DNA from 3 places in the Heyndrickxia sp. MSNUG genome. Region 1 is predicted to be linked to each of the others. Evidence: riboswitches for the same ligand, from Rfam matches in the RefSeq annotation. Region 1 holds a riboswitch; each other region holds the start of a gene.
The links. A riboswitch is a leader RNA that binds a small molecule or an ion and turns the genes downstream of it on or off. The one in region 1 is predicted to bind cyclic di-GMP.
Positions count from the first base shown of each region.

Region 2: linked by a shared signal. The riboswitch ahead of AABM38_RS04690 (DUF5667 domain-containing protein) and the one ahead of AABM38_RS19810 (hypothetical protein) in region 1 are both predicted to bind cyclic di-GMP.
Region 3: linked by a shared signal. The riboswitch ahead of AABM38_RS04360 (anti-repressor SinI family protein) and the one ahead of AABM38_RS19810 (hypothetical protein) in region 1 are both predicted to bind cyclic di-GMP.

Region 1 covers NZ_CP150978.1:3,942,516-3,948,065, reverse strand. The annotation lists gene AABM38_RS19825 (lactonase family protein) at 1-526, opposite strand, end outside; gene nadE (ammonia-dependent NAD(+) synthetase) at 815-1,636, shown strand; gene AABM38_RS19815 (hypothetical protein) at 1,676-2,020, opposite strand; cyclic di-GMP riboswitch class I at 2,258-2,341, shown strand; gene AABM38_RS19810 (hypothetical protein) at 2,648-2,872, shown strand; gene AABM38_RS19805 (acetyl-CoA C-acetyltransferase) at 2,923-4,113, opposite strand; gene AABM38_RS19800 (GntP family permease) at 4,231-5,550, opposite strand, start outside.
Region 2 covers NZ_CP150978.1:946,947-952,496, reverse strand. The annotation lists gene AABM38_RS04700 (sporulation protein) at 1-264, opposite strand, end outside; gene AABM38_RS04695 (FbpB family small basic protein) at 292-420, opposite strand; gene AABM38_RS04690 (DUF5667 domain-containing protein) at 761-2,026, opposite strand; cyclic di-GMP riboswitch class I at 2,122-2,207, opposite strand; gene AABM38_RS04685 (pirin family protein) at 2,280-3,125, opposite strand; gene AABM38_RS04680 (hypothetical protein) at 3,475-3,624, shown strand; gene AABM38_RS04675 (hypothetical protein) at 3,814-3,954, shown strand; gene AABM38_RS04670 (protein phosphatase 2C domain-containing protein) at 3,947-4,753, shown strand; gene AABM38_RS04665 (DsrE/DsrF/DrsH-like family protein) at 4,964-5,359, opposite strand.
Region 3 covers NZ_CP150978.1:876,822-882,371, reverse strand. The annotation lists gene AABM38_RS04380 (type 1 glutamine amidotransferase domain-containing protein) at 326-841, opposite strand; gene AABM38_RS04375 (late competence development ComFB family protein) at 1,051-1,326, shown strand; gene treR (trehalose operon repressor) at 1,480-2,205, opposite strand; gene AABM38_RS04365 (helix-turn-helix domain-containing protein) at 2,648-2,968, shown strand; gene AABM38_RS04360 (anti-repressor SinI family protein) at 3,187-3,333, opposite strand; cyclic di-GMP riboswitch class I at 3,363-3,448, opposite strand; gene AABM38_RS04355 (helix-turn-helix domain-containing protein) at 4,110-4,454, shown strand; gene AABM38_RS04350 (pseudouridine-5'-phosphate glycosidase) at 4,826-5,550, opposite strand, start outside.

The DNA.
Region 1 (5,550 bases):
TCAGCTGATCGATTCCTAAATCAATGACAGCTGCATATTTCTCATCAGGGGTAAAGCCGCTATAATGTGTATGCGCTTTTTCCTGTCTCTCATCAGGACCTGAACCTTCATGAAAGATGCTTGATAATACAGCTTGAATTTCCCCATTTTCAGGATTTAAACGGTATGAATCTGCAGAACCCTTATGATAGTTGGCTGACAAGAGGAGGCTGTTTTCCTTATTTACGCTGACATGGCAAGGTGAAGCTCCTTCTGAATACTGAGTGTTAATTAGGGAAAGCTCCCCGGAATCCAGGATTTTATAGCCCGCAACACCTCCTGAATTTCCTTCCTTTGCAACAGAATAAAGATATTGATTATCCTTACTGATATTTAGATAGGTGGGATTCTCTAAAGCGGCAACAGCTTTCACATCGGTAATTTTTCCATTTACCGCATCAAGGTTAAAAGAATAGATCCCTTTGCTGTCTCCTTTTGTATAGGTGCCAATATAGCCTGTGAATTTTTCGTGAGTTGTCATTCGCAAAGCCTCCAATATCATTTTGCTTTATTTTCGTTTAATTTAAGTTCATCTATAGTCTAGCAAAAATCCAGACACGAACAAAATGTTCTGGACAAACTTGGTTGATAAGACAGGGCTGGCAAAACCAAAAAATTGAAAAACAAACAATCTTCGAGGCCTGACGTTTAATTTTTCAATATAACGGTATAGTTAAAGATAGGCGGCAGTTTGGGATGTGTAAATCTAGACATTAAACTGTATAAGAGATATGCTCTTTAATAATAACTTTTTCAGTGATCAAGGAGGTTTATTATGAGTTTGCAGAAACAGATTATTGAAGCACTGAATGTCCGTCCCGAAATCAATCCGCAAGAGGAAATCCAGAAGCGGATTGGCTTCCTGAAGGAATATTTACAAGCTTCGAAAGCAAAAGGATTTGTGCTTGGAATCAGTGGTGGCCAGGATTCGACGCTTGTAGGAAGGCTGGCTCAATTAGCGGCTGAAGAGCTGCGTTCTGAAGGGGTCGACGCAAAATTCGTTGCTGTCCGCCTCCCGTACAAGGTTCAGAAAGATGAAGAGGATGCGCAGTGTGCACTGGATTTCATTAAACCTGATAAGACGGTCACCTTCAATATCCAGCCTGCTGTTGATACATTCAATATACAATTTGAAGAAGCGATTGGCGATTCTCTTACAGATTTTAATAAAGGGAATGTTAAGGCCCGGATGAGGATGATTACACAGTATGCGATTGCCGGCCAGGAAGGTTTGCTGGTCATCGGCACAGACCATGCAGCTGAAGCAGTAACCGGATTTTTCACAAAGTATGGCGATGGCGGAGCCGACTTGCTGCCGCTCACTGGGCTGAACAAGAGACAGGGAAGGGAGCTTCTCAAGGCATTGAATGCTGAGGAAAGATTGTACTTGAAAGAACCGACGGCTGACCTGCTTGATAACAAGCCGCTTCAGGCTGACGAGACAGAGCTCGGAGTGAGCTATGAGGCAATTGACGATTATCTGGAAGGAAAGCAGATTGCAGAAGGTGATGCTGCGAAAATTGAGTCCAGATATAGGGTTTCAGAACATAAGAGACAGGTACCTGCGTCGATGTTCGACTCCTGGTGGAAAAAATAAAGAAAAGCCTGGCCGATCGGCCAGGCTTATTCATTGCCATTATTCAAGTTCTGTCATGGCAAAACTTCTTGGATCTTCTTTTTCAGTGACCTTGTCAATTTTGTCTGTAAACATTTGAAAAACTCGCTTTTTCTCTTCAAGTTCCTTGATGTATTCCTTCAAGTTATTGAATTTTTGTTCAAATGGCTGGTGGTACAATTCACGGATCTTTCTGTTCAGATCCGGATTAACGGTCGATTGGACAACCTGCTTAGTGATGTTGTATTTATATGTATAAACTTTTAACTCGTTTTTTATCTCTTCATATTCCGCATCAATTTCATTCAAAATTTCTTCTATTTCCGCTTTCCATTCATCTAGCGACATTTTAACATGCTGTTCCATAAGGATCCTCCTGCCATTTCGCCTATATTCAAGCTTCGTCCTTTTATTTTATCAATCTAGTTTTACATAGGTATTGCGGCTTTATTACATTGTGAAAACAAAAGGCTTTTTCTCTAAATTGATAGTTCCTATTAATATAAAGAATAAACAATTTGATATAGGAACAAAGATTCATTTTTGTTAGAAAATGGCGAATTTTGTTGAATTGATGGTTCGTAAGTTTTATATTTTAATTAGAACAGAAAAAGGCAAACTTATCGAAAGATAGGGACGCAAAGCCACGAGTCTAAGGCATTTTGCTATGATCGTCGGGTTGCCAAAAAGGATCGGATGCATGACCAGATGGGTCAAAGGTGTTGTTTTGACTTTTCCGAAGAACCGCCATCTTTTTGGAGGATTTTTTATTTGTACCTGTATTGCATGATATTTGGTTTACTCAATCCTTGAAAAAACCTTATAAAATGCGAAAAGTAGCGAAAATGACGTTTGCAACGCGTTAGAGAGGTTAAATAATACTTAAGTAACTTGACAGGATAAATAAAAGATACTCCTTTTGGCAGATTTGTTCAATTTCAGCATCGGGTTTTTGTCAGCAGGAAAAAGATTAAAAGAAAGGTGGAGGAATAATTGACTGTTTTGTTTGGGACTGTAGAGTATTTTGAACGTGAAATTGAGTTTCATTTAGCAGAGGTGGAAAAGAGAGAACGACTGCAGGAAGAAATCAGTCAAATCCAGGTAAAACTGGAGGAAGAACTGCTTAACGATTTCATCTGTGATGAGAAGCTTCGAATGGAATGCCTGCAGAATCTATCAAATGCCTGCAGCAAATTAACTGAAGATTATGTTGTATAAAATCTATTAAACTATAAAAGCCTGTGGCCGCAGCCACAGGCTTTTATCTATTAATCAACTACATTTTCGATAATGGTTGCCACACCCATTCCTCCGCCAATGCAGAGAGTCGCCAATCCGTATTTTTGTTCTCTCTTTTTCAATTCATGAATCAAAGTGACGAGAATTCTCGCACCGCTCGCCCCAATTGGATGGCCAAGTGCGATTGCTCCTCCGTTGACATTGACGTTGTCTTCGCTCATGCCAAGCTCTTTCATTACGGAGAGTGCCTGTGCTGCAAAAGCTTCGTTTGCTTCAACCAGATCAATGTCAGTCAATTCCATTTCCGCTTTTTTAAGTGCTTTTTTAACAGCATCGACTGGACCAATACCCATGATGGAAGGGTCAACACCAGCAGAAGCATTTGCCTTGATTGTTACAAGCGGCGTAACACCTAGTTCTTTTGCTTTTTTGCCGCTCATGACAACGACAGCGGCTGCACCGTCATTGATTCCAGAAGCATTGGCTGCTGTTACCGAACCGTCTTTTTTAAATGCAGGCTTTAACTTTCCTACCTTCTCAAGTGTGCTGCCGAATTTAGGATGCTCATCTTGGTCGATGATGATTGGGTCGCCTTTACGCTGTTTTACCGCGACAGGAACGATCTCATCCTTGAAGCGGCCAGAAGTGATGGCTGCTTCAGCCTTGTTTTGGCTTTTTACTGCAAAAGAATCCTGCTCATTACGGGAGATTTCATATTTATCTGCAAGGTTCTCAGCGGTGACACCCATATGATAGTCATTGAATGCACAAACGAGTCCATCTCCAAGCAATGTATCAACTAGTTTCTGGTCTCCCATCTTAAAGCCTTCGCGTGCACCTTTAAGAACGAATGGAGCCTGACTCATGTTTTCCATGCCGCCTGCAACGACGATATCTGCATCTCCGGCTGCAATTGCCTGATACGCAAGATGGACTGCTTTCAATCCGGAGCCGCACAACTTGTTGATTGTCATGGACGGGCAGGTTTCTGGAAGTCCAGCTCTTATGGCAGCCTGGCGTGCAGGGTTTTGGCCGAGACCAGCCTGCAGTACGTTCCCCATGATGACTTCATCAACCGCATCAGCACTGACATTTGCTTTTTCTAAAGCTGCTTTGATCGCTGTTGCTCCTAAATCTACTGCAGAAACACCAAAGAATGCGCCGCCAAAGGCACCGGTCGCTGTTCTGACAGCACTTGCGATTACAATTGTATTTTCCATTTTTCATGCCCCTTTCGAAGTAAGTATTCTAAAGGGGGGACTGAATCCCCCTATATTTATAATCATAATGATTCAGGTAAAAAATGTCACTTTCCAGCACAACTGGAGGTCACGGTATTATACAAGTCCAGTAAGTTTGTAGATTGCAATAATGAAGAATACTGCAAGCGTTTTAATAACAGTGATCATGAAAATATCTTTATAGGATTGTTTATGTGTTAAACCTGTAACAGCAAGCAATGTGATAACAGCTCCGTTATGCGGAAGCGTATCCATACCGCCTGATGCCATGGAGATGACACGGTGCATAACCTCTGGCGGAATGTTGAATTGAGTGATCGCTTTCATATAGGTGTCTGCCATCGCACTTAAGGCAATACCCATTCCGCCGGAAGCGGAACCTGTAACCCCCGCAAGAGTAGTTGTTGTCACTGCTCCATTGATTAACGGATCTGAGAAAGTGGTTGAAATTCCTTTACTCACAACTGAGAATCCAGGAAGGGAAGAAATGACTCCGCCAAATCCATACTCGGCACCTGTGTTCATAGAAGCAAGCAATGCTCCTCCGATAGCGGTATTAACCCCAACCTTGAAGCCTCCTGTAACACCTTTCCAGTTATACAAAAGGGTAGCGATAATCCCTAGGATCAGTGCTAATTCAACAGACCAGATTCCAACGACTGCTGGAATTTGGATGGTTCCGTAAGCATCAAGCCCAATTTTCGAGAAGTCAAAGCCATTAGGATACCACTTAGGAAGATTCACTGTGAAAAACTTGTTTGCTACTCCAACCAGGATTAATGGAACGAAAGCCAGTACTGATTTTAGAGTGCTTGCGTGTGCGGTCATATCAATTTTTGCTACGCCTTCTTCTAATGCATCTGCTTCGGCAGCTGCTGCTGATTCAGCGTTATCAAATCCGTAAAAACCTTCGCCGCGTTTAGCCGCTCTTTTTCTAAGTGTTTCAAGGTACATCATACCAAGGCTGAAAACGAGAATCGCACCTATGATACCCAGTGTTGGTGCTGCATAGATATCTGTTCCAAAAAAGCCAGTTGGAATAACGTTCTGGATTTGCGGTGTACCTGGAAGTGCATCCATAGTGAAGGTGAAGGCACCAAGCGCAATTGTTCCAGGAATGAGTCTTTTTGGAATGTTTGCTTCCCTGAATAAGTTTTTGGCAAAAGGATAAATGGCGAATACTACTACGAACAGGCTTACGCCGCTGTATGTTAAAATTGCGCCCATCAAAACAATAGCAAGAATTGCCCGTGTACCGCCAACTAGTTTAATGATTGATTTAGCGATCGATTCTGCAATTCCGGACATTTCAACAACTTTACCGAATATAGCACCAAGCAAGAATACAGGAAAATAGCTTTTGATAAAACCGACCATTTTTTCCATGAAGATATTGCTGAAGAACGGAAGTACATG
Region 2 (5,550 bases), 1.9 Mb from region 1:
AAACGGAACTTTATCTGCTTCTTCTGATCCTATCTTTGTTTCAACCTGAATGGCAGTTGTATCAATGACTTCTTCTGCACCAGTTTTTTCATCTACCATCACGAGGGTGCAGTCAATTTGCTTAAGATGCTGGTCAATCGTTCCGCCTTTAATTAAAAATTGGCCATTCACTGATTCTCCAGGCTTTAAAACATCCTTCTCCAATATAAGGTCAATTTGTGCCGACCCGACGCCAAGCAATGACATATACTTTCTTAATAACATCTGTGATCCTCCATTTTATTTAATGAGCTATTTCTTCGAATTAGCGTATTTCTCATCCAATCGCTTTTCAATCTTTTCCAGCACTTGCTGGTCCATTAAAAGCTCTTCCCTGTTCTTTTTGACCAATTCATTAAATCGCAGTTGTTTTTTCTTCATAATTGTCACACTCCAATACTAAATTTATGTGGCTTATTGTGAAAATGCCTTATCCGAAATAAAAAAACCTTCACCTACGACGGTGAAGGTTTTAAAACAAATAAAGACCTTCACCAATTTGGCAAAGGTCTTGCTAACAACGAATGAATGTTGCCAACAAAGCCGGGAGAAATCTCCGTAATGACGACCTTGTTGTAAAAGCTACTCCCCTTTAGGAGAACTATTTAAATTTATAACTACATCATACATGACATCGTTAAATTCGTCAAATTGAGAGGCTCAAACTGAAGTGTAAAACTCCAGTCCCTTTTAACCTTGATCCTTATAGGCTCAGGCCACTTTACTTTCCGTTCTTCTTATCATTGCCTTTGCCAGTACCTTCATCACTGCTTTTTTCTCCTTGCCCATCATCATCATCTTCTTTAGAATTATCGTTTTTCTTATCTTTAGCTTTCTTAGCTTCCTCTTGCTGCTTTTCCTCGTTCTTCTTAGCCTCTTCACGTTTCTTTTCTTCAGCCTTTTTCGCTTCTTCCTGTTTCTTCTCTTCTTCAGCTTTTTTAGCTGCTTCCTGCTTTTGTTCTTCTGCTTTCTTGGCAGCTGCCGCTTTTTGCTCTTCTGCCTTCTTAGCTGCTGCAGCTTTCTTTTCATCTGCTTTAACTGTTGCCGGCTGGGCAGCAGTCTTTTTCTCAGTGCTCTTTACTGTTTTTACTCCTACTGCTTGTACAGTCGTTTGTTCAACGGAAGCTGTTTCGGCAGTTTCACCTTCTGTTCCAGCATCTTCTGGCTGTTCTGATTCAGTTTCAGTGCCTTCTTCAACCGCGGCATCCCCATCCTCAGCTCCAACTTCACCGGACTCTGTTCCTTCTTCCGTCACTACATCTTCGGCTTCTTCCTCGTCAGAGACTTGTTTCTTTCCAGATGCGAGTCCTTTCATCTGCGAAGGATGAACGCCAAGCTGTTTGGCTGCTTGACCAAAGCCAACCTTTTCTTCTGTATAAATAGCAGAGATTTCCTCAACTGTTTTGCCTGAGGCTTCTGACAGCCAGAAAATCTGTGCGATTTGGCCGTATCCAAGATTCTGCTCACGAAGCTGAGTCACCATTTCCTGATCAAGGTCCTTGACCACATTCGCTACAACCTTAGCCTCTTCCACAGCTTCTTCCAGTTCTTCCTTTAGATCATCTTCTGCATTCTCAGCAAGGTCATCCTCGACTTCTGCAGTATCTGCCAATTCTTCAGTAAGTTCATCTGCACCTTCAGAATCGGTCTTATCTTCCACAATGACTTCCGTCACTTTTTCCTGTGCTTCCTCAAGTGCTGCTAAATAATCATCTAAAGCTTCTTGAACAAACTCATCCTTCTCTTCTTCCGACATCGCCGCTGCTTCTGCAAGTCTCTCGCTGGCAAAATCAAGCAGCAGCTGAGCTTCTTTCTCATCATTAAAGGTTACTAACAGCTTTAATTCCTCAAACAATTGGTCAAAGGTAAATAAAAACTGGTCTGGTGTTGTCCCCGGGTCAGTTGTTTCCATTACCTCATCTGCCGATACAGCTGTACCAAAGGTAAGTACCCCTGTTAAAACAGCTGTTGTTAAAAGTCTCTTCATCTTTTTTCCTCCATTTTAAAAGTTTGAATTAAAATCGATGAAAAATAAAAAAGTGCTGCCCGAAGAACAGCACACACACAACTGCTATGTGAATCTTCGGCAACTGGCTGGCATTGTCTGTCTGACATTAGCCCCTGTAGCTTTGCGTCCCCAGGTTTCCCTGGGTTTGCCTTTATCGGATTTTAATTCTACTATTATCATACTTTTTCGACAGAAAAAAAGAAATAGAAACTTTACATAATTCCCAGAATCTCTACTTCGCTTCTTCCCCGAATCTCCCTTCCTGGTAATCACGGTAAGCCTGACGGATTTCGTCCATTGAATTCATTACAAAAGGTCCGTAGGCAACGACCTCTTCCTTAATGGGTTTCCCTGAATAAACTAATACTTTTGAGCGTTTATTTGCCTTCAGCTGTAATCCGCTTAAGCCATCACCGCCATCGTTGAAGGTTAACGTCGCCGCTGTTGATTTTTTCAGGCTGGTTTCTCCGATACCTGCCATAAGGTCACCAGAAAGAACATATAGAAATGCATTGTACCCCTCTGGAAGCTCGTAAGTGAAGTCAGCTCCTTCAGATAAGCTTATTTCAGCAAGTGCAAAAGGCACTAATGGTTCAAGCGGTCCTTTTACCCCAGCGGTTTCGCCTGAGTACACCTTAACGGAGCCGCCTTTAAACTGGACGATTGGGGCGGTTTCAGAATACACATTCTGATAAGAGGTTTTTGTACTCTTTAGCTCTTTAGGAAGGTTCAGCCATAACTGCAGTGTATGAGCAATGTCGTCATCAACTGCCTCTTCTGCATGTCTCGCTCCAGACCCGGCATTCATATATTGAATATCCCCAGCCTCAAGAATGCTGTGCCCGCCGTGATTATCAATATGTTCAAGCCTTCCGTCTATCACATACGTTATCGTTTGAAAACCACGGTGTGGATGATCGGAAAATGTCCCGCGCTTGAACCAGTCCTCTGCCATCAGGATAAATGGATCCAATTCCCGCCATCTCTGTGGATTTAAAACAAGTCCCATTTGGACATGCGGAAAATCCTTTTCTTCATATTGTACTGTCCAATGATCTTTAATATCTCTTTGGAACATGATTTACCCCTCCTTTGTCGGCCCTGTCCGATTCTTTTTAGTAAACATCATGAGATAGCTAGCTTATTAACTCTTCCATCATATTATAATTTATATTGCTTACTTTTAGTAAGTTAAAGCATGATTGGTTGGTTGTTATAAAGAGTAATGATTAAATTCCAGCCTCCATATCTCAGCTCTCCGTTTTCTCTCTTTAGTAAAATCTATCTTATTCCAACAAATCAAAGTTCGGATAAATAGACTAATAATATAGTTCAAGATGTGGTCGACAATTCAAGTAAGTTTGTCTTCACAAAATAAAGGGTAGTTACTCTTTAAGCAACAATCAAATAATAAGGAGCTGTTATTCATGATACTAAAAAAGAAACTATTAGCAAGCGGGTTGGCACTAAGTGTGATTTTAGGCGGCCTTACAGCATGTGGGGATGGCGTTGACCAGGATAATGGCCCAAGTGATGGCGAACAGCAAGATGAAATGGATGATGAAAACGAAAATTAATAGTCTTATAAAATAAAAAATAAGCAGGGAGCTAAAATAATTATTTTAGCTCCCTGCTTATTTTATTAAGAACCATTGACATCACGTGTTTAAAACTCCCTGGTTTAGGGAGTTTTTTTATAATTATGATATCTTTTAAGCTTACATTATATTATAATTTTAGAAATATTTTGAAAAGGCGTGATTGTAGTGGAGGATTGTTTTGTTGGCAGCAAGCATGCTGGCGTGATTCAAATTTCTGGTTCGATTATCAATCAGCGTGTCAGCCATACTGTTTATGGTGTTTGGCACCCCATGAACCAAAAGGCGGTTTTATATGGATATGAATAAAGTTTATGATTTTAGCTGGGTAGGAAGCCAGAAGACTTTTGTCGATACCATAAGCATTGAACCATTTGGCCAAGTTGTTGTTGGCCGTTACGGAGGGAATTCCTCTGCAGGTCAATACAAGAATGAGGACGCCTGCTTGTTATGGATTGATGAAAAACAAGATTGGGAGTTTGTCATTCTTTTGGATGCCCATAATTCCGCCGAAAGCGCAGAATTGGTTGTCAAAACCTTTGAACATCGAAAAAATGAGATAAAAGATTGTTTATCTCTGCAGCCAGAGCAAGCATTCATAAGCCTGGAAAAAATGGTGCTAAACCTATTTCGCAGCAAAGAATTTATGGCTGAATGCAGTAGAGTTAAAGGAGAAACCGCCTGTTTGATTGCATCAAGGAAAGGCAGATACTGCTGGTGGTTCTCGGTTGGCGACTGTATTTTATATTTACATCATCCTGAGTTAGCCGCCTTCGGTCAGCATCAAGTAAATCAAAGGCAATTCTATGAGTGGATTGGACAGGTGAACACTTTTGAGATGCCGGTCCCCTGCTACAGCACGGGCAGAAAGGAACTGCGGCATGGCATTAACCATCTTTTGCTGACAACAGACGGTTTAATAGAATGCCCTGGGGAACGTTTCTCCAATCCGCAAGACATTTTCCAGGTTTTCTCGAATTCTTCTAATGTAGAAAGTGTAGGGACTTTATTAAAAGGAATTCAGGAAAACAATGTTCGTGATAGTACGACAATTGTGTCCTGGATGGTGAATGTAACCGAGAAAGCTACGTTGGCCAGCAATCAGTAAAATCTCATACATACAGGGGTTCATTCGGGTAAAAACATTTCAAGAAAAATAAAACGGCCTTTTCCCAATAGAATATGGGAAAAGGCCGCACATGAGATTGTTCTTTCGGTCTATTTTAAAGGATATGGGTACTCTGGTTCTGTTTTAACAAAGGTACCTCATTTTATTCTCGTTACAATAGCAACAAAGATTACAAAAAGAGTTAAAAACTTAGAAAGTCAAAGTAACATCTGCATCTGTTGCAAACTCTAGGAATGTTACAGCTCCGCCTACTTCAATTCCATCAACAAAAGCTTCTTTTTCAAGTCCCATTACATCCATTGTCATTTGGCAGCCAATGAACTTAACGCCCATTTCTACAGCCATTTCAACTAATTCTGGAATAGCAGGAACGTTGGCCTTGGCAAAACCTTCTGCAAAATGTTCTTTTCCTTCAGGCATCGGAAGCTGCTTGTATGCTTCCTTATGGATTAAATTCAAGCCTTCAAATGTAAAAAACACAGCTACTTCCTGATCAGTTGCAGCCGCCGCTGTTGCGATATTAAATACTTTATAAGCATCAAATAAGCCACCATTACTTGCGATAATTGCTACTTTTTTACTCATTATTATTCCTCCTTATATTTAAAAATCATTCCTGATATTATTCAGGGATAAATTTAGTCTTGATGAACCATTTATACCATTACCCCTATTGGTATAATGATAACCTAAAAAAGAAGTGAGGTCAATCCTGTTTTTGTGTCTGTTTCTCTGTTTTTCTGAAAATCCTGCTCAAGTAAGCGGCAGACTTAAAC
Region 3 (5,550 bases), 1.8 Mb from region 1:
ATATTAATTTCCACACGTGGTTATGTAATGAGTTGGAATTTGTTTGAAGAAAAATGATTTTCAACTGAAATCTTGTAGTTTAATAAGAAATTGAGATGAGTAATGGCAGTCAGTTAATTTTCCAGAAGAAATTTAGTTATATAATCATTTAAATATGTAAGTGAATTTCAATCAAGTGATGGGGCGAAATTTTTTCTGGCGAAGTTCACAATTTATTTGACGAAAATAAAGTATATTGGCGAACTGGAAATTCCGAGCTGTTTTTTCCAATTCCAACTCACAAAAAAACCCTTCTCAAACTGCAGAAGGGTTTTCAGCTAAGTGTTTATTTTAACAAATTTAAAGCTTCTCGATTGAAGGCTGGAATATCCTTTGGCTCTCTGCTAGTGACGAGCTGGTTTTGACAAACGATCACTTCTTTGTCTTGATATTTCGCGCCAGCATATTCCATGTCCACTCGAATGGATTTATAGCCAGTTGCGTCTCTGCCTTCAAGTGTTTTTGCTGTTAGAAGCAGCTGCGGGCCGTGGCAGATGGCGAATACAGGCTTCTTTGCATCCATGAACGATTTGGCGAATTGGACGAAGCGCTCATCTTCACGGAGCTGGTCCGGAGAGAATCCTCCCGGGATAAATAACGCATCAAAGTCTTCAGGGCTCACATTGTCGATAGATTCATCGATCTTGACTTCTGCTTTTTTCTGCTTGCCAGTGACTGTTTTCCCTTTTTCCTTTTCAATTGTCATCACTTCATGGCCAGCTTCTGTAAAAGCCCTTGATGGCTCAAGATATTCAGAGTCCTCAAACATTTCGGTTATTAAGCAGGCAATTTTTTTAGACATATGGTCAACATCTCCTTATATATGACTTTATCTCCACTATTAAAGTTTCCCTGTTCTGTCTTACTAAAACATCTTTTTGCACATCCATTATCTAGGATAAAAGTAATCCTAAAGACCCATATTAATTTTAATATTTAAAATTTCATTTTATTATTTATTTAATCCTTTATAATTTATTGTAGGACTTCAATAGGGAGAGAAGGAGCACCATGAATATAAACTATGTAAACGTAATGGAAGAAGTGGTTTCTACTCTTGTCAATGTTTTGATGATGAGTCCTGATTACCAGACTTTTTGTAATTGTTCAAAGTGCAGGAATGATATCATCGCCATTAGCCTCAATACACTGCCAAGCCATTATGTCACAACCGAAGATGGCCGAAAAATGGTATTTGAGCAGCTAAATACCCAGGAAAACAGAGCCTGGATCAATAAAAGAATCATCAGCGCTATTCATTTGGTTGGAAAATATCCGAAGCATTAAGTAAAAATAGTTAAATCCATGTGGTTGGAAATATCCAAGCATTAAGCAAAAATAGTAATATCTCTGTGGTTGGAAAATATCCAAAGCAATAGTAAGCAAAATAGCAAACGGCTTCCCGCAAATGGGAAGCCGTTCTTTTTATAAAATATCATATTATATCGATTTCGTATCCATACGCCGGGCGAAATCAACGAACCGGAATTTGTCGGGACGGTGCCTGGATTCTGTATACTGGAATTGTGTAGCGTCATCGAAGTAAATATAATTCTTTACTACAACGATGGCATGATAACCTTCCATATCCAGTTGCCTACGGTCTTCCTCGGTTGGTTCCTCAACAGTGAATTCCTTTTTGGCAAAGCTGATCTTTTTTTCAAGCTTCTTCTCGATATATTCAAAAATGGAATTTTGACAGTTTTCCTTTGTTAGTCCAGGCACAAATCTCTCCACAAGAAAGTCCTTATCAAGGATGATCCTCTCGCCATCGATAAGCCTTACTCTTGTTACCTTCCACACTTTCTCATCATCATCGACATGCAGTTCTTTGGCAATTTCCCGTCCAGCCAGCTCCAATGTAAAATCCTCAACATTTGTTTCAGCCTTGCCTCCCAGATTCCCGGCAAGTTCTTTAAAGCTGACAAGCCCGGAAATCGGGAACTGATGTCTTTTTAAATCCAGAACCAGAGAGCCCTTTCCGCGAATCTTCTGGATGAATCCATTCTGCGCAAGCAAATTTAATGCTTTGCGAATTGTCTCCCTCGAAGTTTTATAGCTGTCAGCGAATTCATTTTCTGATGGCAGGATGGTTTTCGGCTGATAATGGCCATCTTGAATCAGTCTCGAGATCTCTTCATATATCAATAAATACTTTTTCTGCATCTTATTCCCCCATGCCTATACTGATTGCTATCATTTTACCTTTTTTTCTGTGTTTTGAGAACAAATGCGGTGCTAAAGGCTCTAATTAGATGGTTCTGTTAAGGTTCTTTGTGACTACTTGGGCTGAAAGTGTGATTGAAGATTGGGAAAAGCCTGAATCTGGAATAATGCTCACAAGAAGGAGTTCTCCCTGGACCTTATAATAAATTGGACATTCATTATCACGATCCTCAGACTTAAAATTATCTTGTATAATGTCGATATAAAAATAAACAATGGATATTCCACTAATTTTCCCAAGTTGTTCGCAGCAAAAACTTCAATAATCTACACTATGGGAAAACTAAATTGGTTATAATTGTTCTGTAAGCTGTTCTTAATATGGAACTATTTTAAATGATTTGTTATTATATAACTATAAATTGATAAGGTGTGGATAACTTTGATCGGTGAACGAGTAAAACGACTTCGACAGGAAAAGAAAATGTCGCTATCAGAACTGGCAGAACAGGCTGGCGTTGCGAAATCATATTTAAGCTCATTGGAGCGCAATCTTCAAACAAACCCGTCCATTCAATTCTTAGAGAAAATTGCTGCTGTCCTCCATATACCTGTTGACTATTTAATCCACGAACAGCCAGACAAAGAGAATATGGATTCTGATTGGGTGAAGCTTGTTAAAGAAGCGATGGATTCTGGAATTTCCAAAGACCAGTTCCGAGAGTTTTTAGAATTTAATAAATGGAAACTTCATAATAAATAAGTTTAAATGGATAGCCTGTAAAAGCTGTCCATTTTTTTTCATTCTTTTAACGGTGTAAAAGGTACCCACCTTTTCCGCAAGCAGCTAGCAAATATGCCGGGAGTGACCGAGTAGTAAAAGGGAGGGCTACTCACTATTTAAGGTTAACATTGCAGAAAAAATAAAAAGCACCTCCAAAAAGAGCTGCTTGATCAATTTTTTATTTTTATATGTAGGTTTTAAAGCTCAGTGCAAGGAGATTGACCATTGAAGTTCTTTAAAAACTCGCGGATTTCCTCTTTCTTCAAGCCCATTTCCAGTGCTTCCATGATTAACTGCATCCATTCTGTATCCAGTTCTTCGAAAATTGCCTTCTCACTAATCAATTTCTTCCCCCCAAAATACTATTTGTATTCCAGGCAGTCCGGCCATCATAGTACCTCGCACCTTAGATCCGTGACTTTGCGTCCCAGTTTTTCAACAAGTTTGCCTTTTTCTGTGCCTTTTATCATATCCTTAACTCCCAATATCATTGTATATGGTTCTTTTTATTTATAATGTAGGTATTTGTCGGTTACTTTTTATCGATTATTTCGTTTTTTTTCCACAGAATTACAAAAACACGTGTTGTTTTAGTTAGTTTTCAGAAATTTCAAGCTTTTTTAGAGGCTTTTTTGTCATATTTTATCCCTAATTGTTGAACAGTTTTTTTGTTCTTACCCCCAAAAATTATTGGCGGACTCATTAATAGTCGTTTCTTTTTTATATGGAGCGTTATTCCACCGGTTTAAAATGGTCACTTTTTCAAGAGAAACTGCTTGAAAAAAGGGATATCTAGTTAAATCGTGACCACAAACAGGGCAAAGCCATTCCCCTGCCTCACTGCTGCTATACGATGGACGCTTGCACCGATCACAGTTTTTCCTGTACATACCCTTCAAAACCTCCTGGGTCAGTCAAATCGACGAATTTGTTCTTAATAAAGTATAGTTCAATAGAATCATTTATGAAAAAGTCTGAAAAATGCCGAATAACCCCAAAAAATCAATCAAATCGTTCGTTTTAAAGAATTATCTCTGTTTTCCATACATTTACGTATTTTTAAAAGAACTAGATTGTTCGTTATAATGAATTGATGAATTGATTTAAGGAGAATAACAATATGATGGTTGGCGAGAAAATTAAAATTTTGCGGACAAGAAAAAAGTACTCGATCACTGAGCTATCTGAAAAAGCAAATGTGTCGAAATCCTATCTTAGTTATATTGAAAGAGGCATCCAGAAGAATCCCTCCATGCAAGTTCTCACTCGTCTAGCCAAAACCCTGGATACTACAGTTGAATATTTAACGGGGCAAGAGAAACAGGTTAACAAGAGTGGTATTCCAATTGATCAGGAATGGCTCTTGCTTGTGGATGAAGCGATAAAAAACGGGATCAGCAAAGAGGATTTTTCCTTTTATTTAGACTTTGTGAAATTCAAGAAACATATGAATAACGACAAATGATAACTTTACTTTTGGTTACTCAGTCACCCCCCATCCATCTTTTTGTTACTAATAAAATACAACTGCGCCTATCGATTTAGACCAATTTTTATTATTTAATGTACTAACATCATTCTGCCTCAAATTCATCGCAGTTGATTTCCATCATAAAAAACCCATTTAAAAAACAGCGACATAAGAAAAGCGCAAGCGCCTTGGTCAGCCCCGACAAGCGCTGGAGGTCCTGCCAATGAAGTCGTTCTTTGACTTCACTGGCAGGACCCAAGCGACTTGAGGGGCTAGGCGCTGGAGCTGGACATTTCTCGAAGTGGATTTTATACTTTCTTATTCATCAAAAAAAGAACCAGCTGATGGCTGATTCTTTTTTTAATCTATTTTGCAAGGCTGACAGCGATCAGCGCCCCCACCCTGGCATTATTTTTAACTAGGGCAATATTCGCTGCAAGACTCTTTCCTTCTGTTAATTCTTTTACTTTTCCCAGCAGGAACGGAGTAACTTGTTTGCCGCCGATTTGATTTTCCTTCGCTTCTGCCAGTGCCTTTTCTATGACACGATTAATGAGGCTTTCCTCAAGAGCATATTCTTCGGGAATCGGGTTCGCCACCACGACGCCCCCATTCAGCCCCATCTCCCATTTTGTCCGGATCATATCTGCAACTTCATTGGTCGTATCCAGGCGAAAATTCACATTGAATGGACTCGTCATCGAATAAAATGCAGGCAATGTGTCCGTTCCAAATCCCACGACTGGAACTCCGTATGTTTCCAGATATTCAAGTGTCAAACCAATGTCCAGAATTGATTTCGCTCCGGCACAGACAACGGCTACATTCGTGTTTGCCAGTTCCTGAAGATCAGCGGAAATATCCATCGTCACTTCTGCCTCGCGATGCACTCCGCCAATTCCTCCTGTGACAAATACTTCAATTTCGGCAAGCTCCGCGCAGATCATCGTCGCCGCAACTGTGGTCGCTCCATTTTTCTTGCAGGATAATAAGTATGGAATGTCACGCCTGCTCGCTTTTTCAACATCCTTGCTCTGTCCCAAATATTCCAGCTCTTCATTCGACAGGCCAATCTTTATTTTTCCATTAA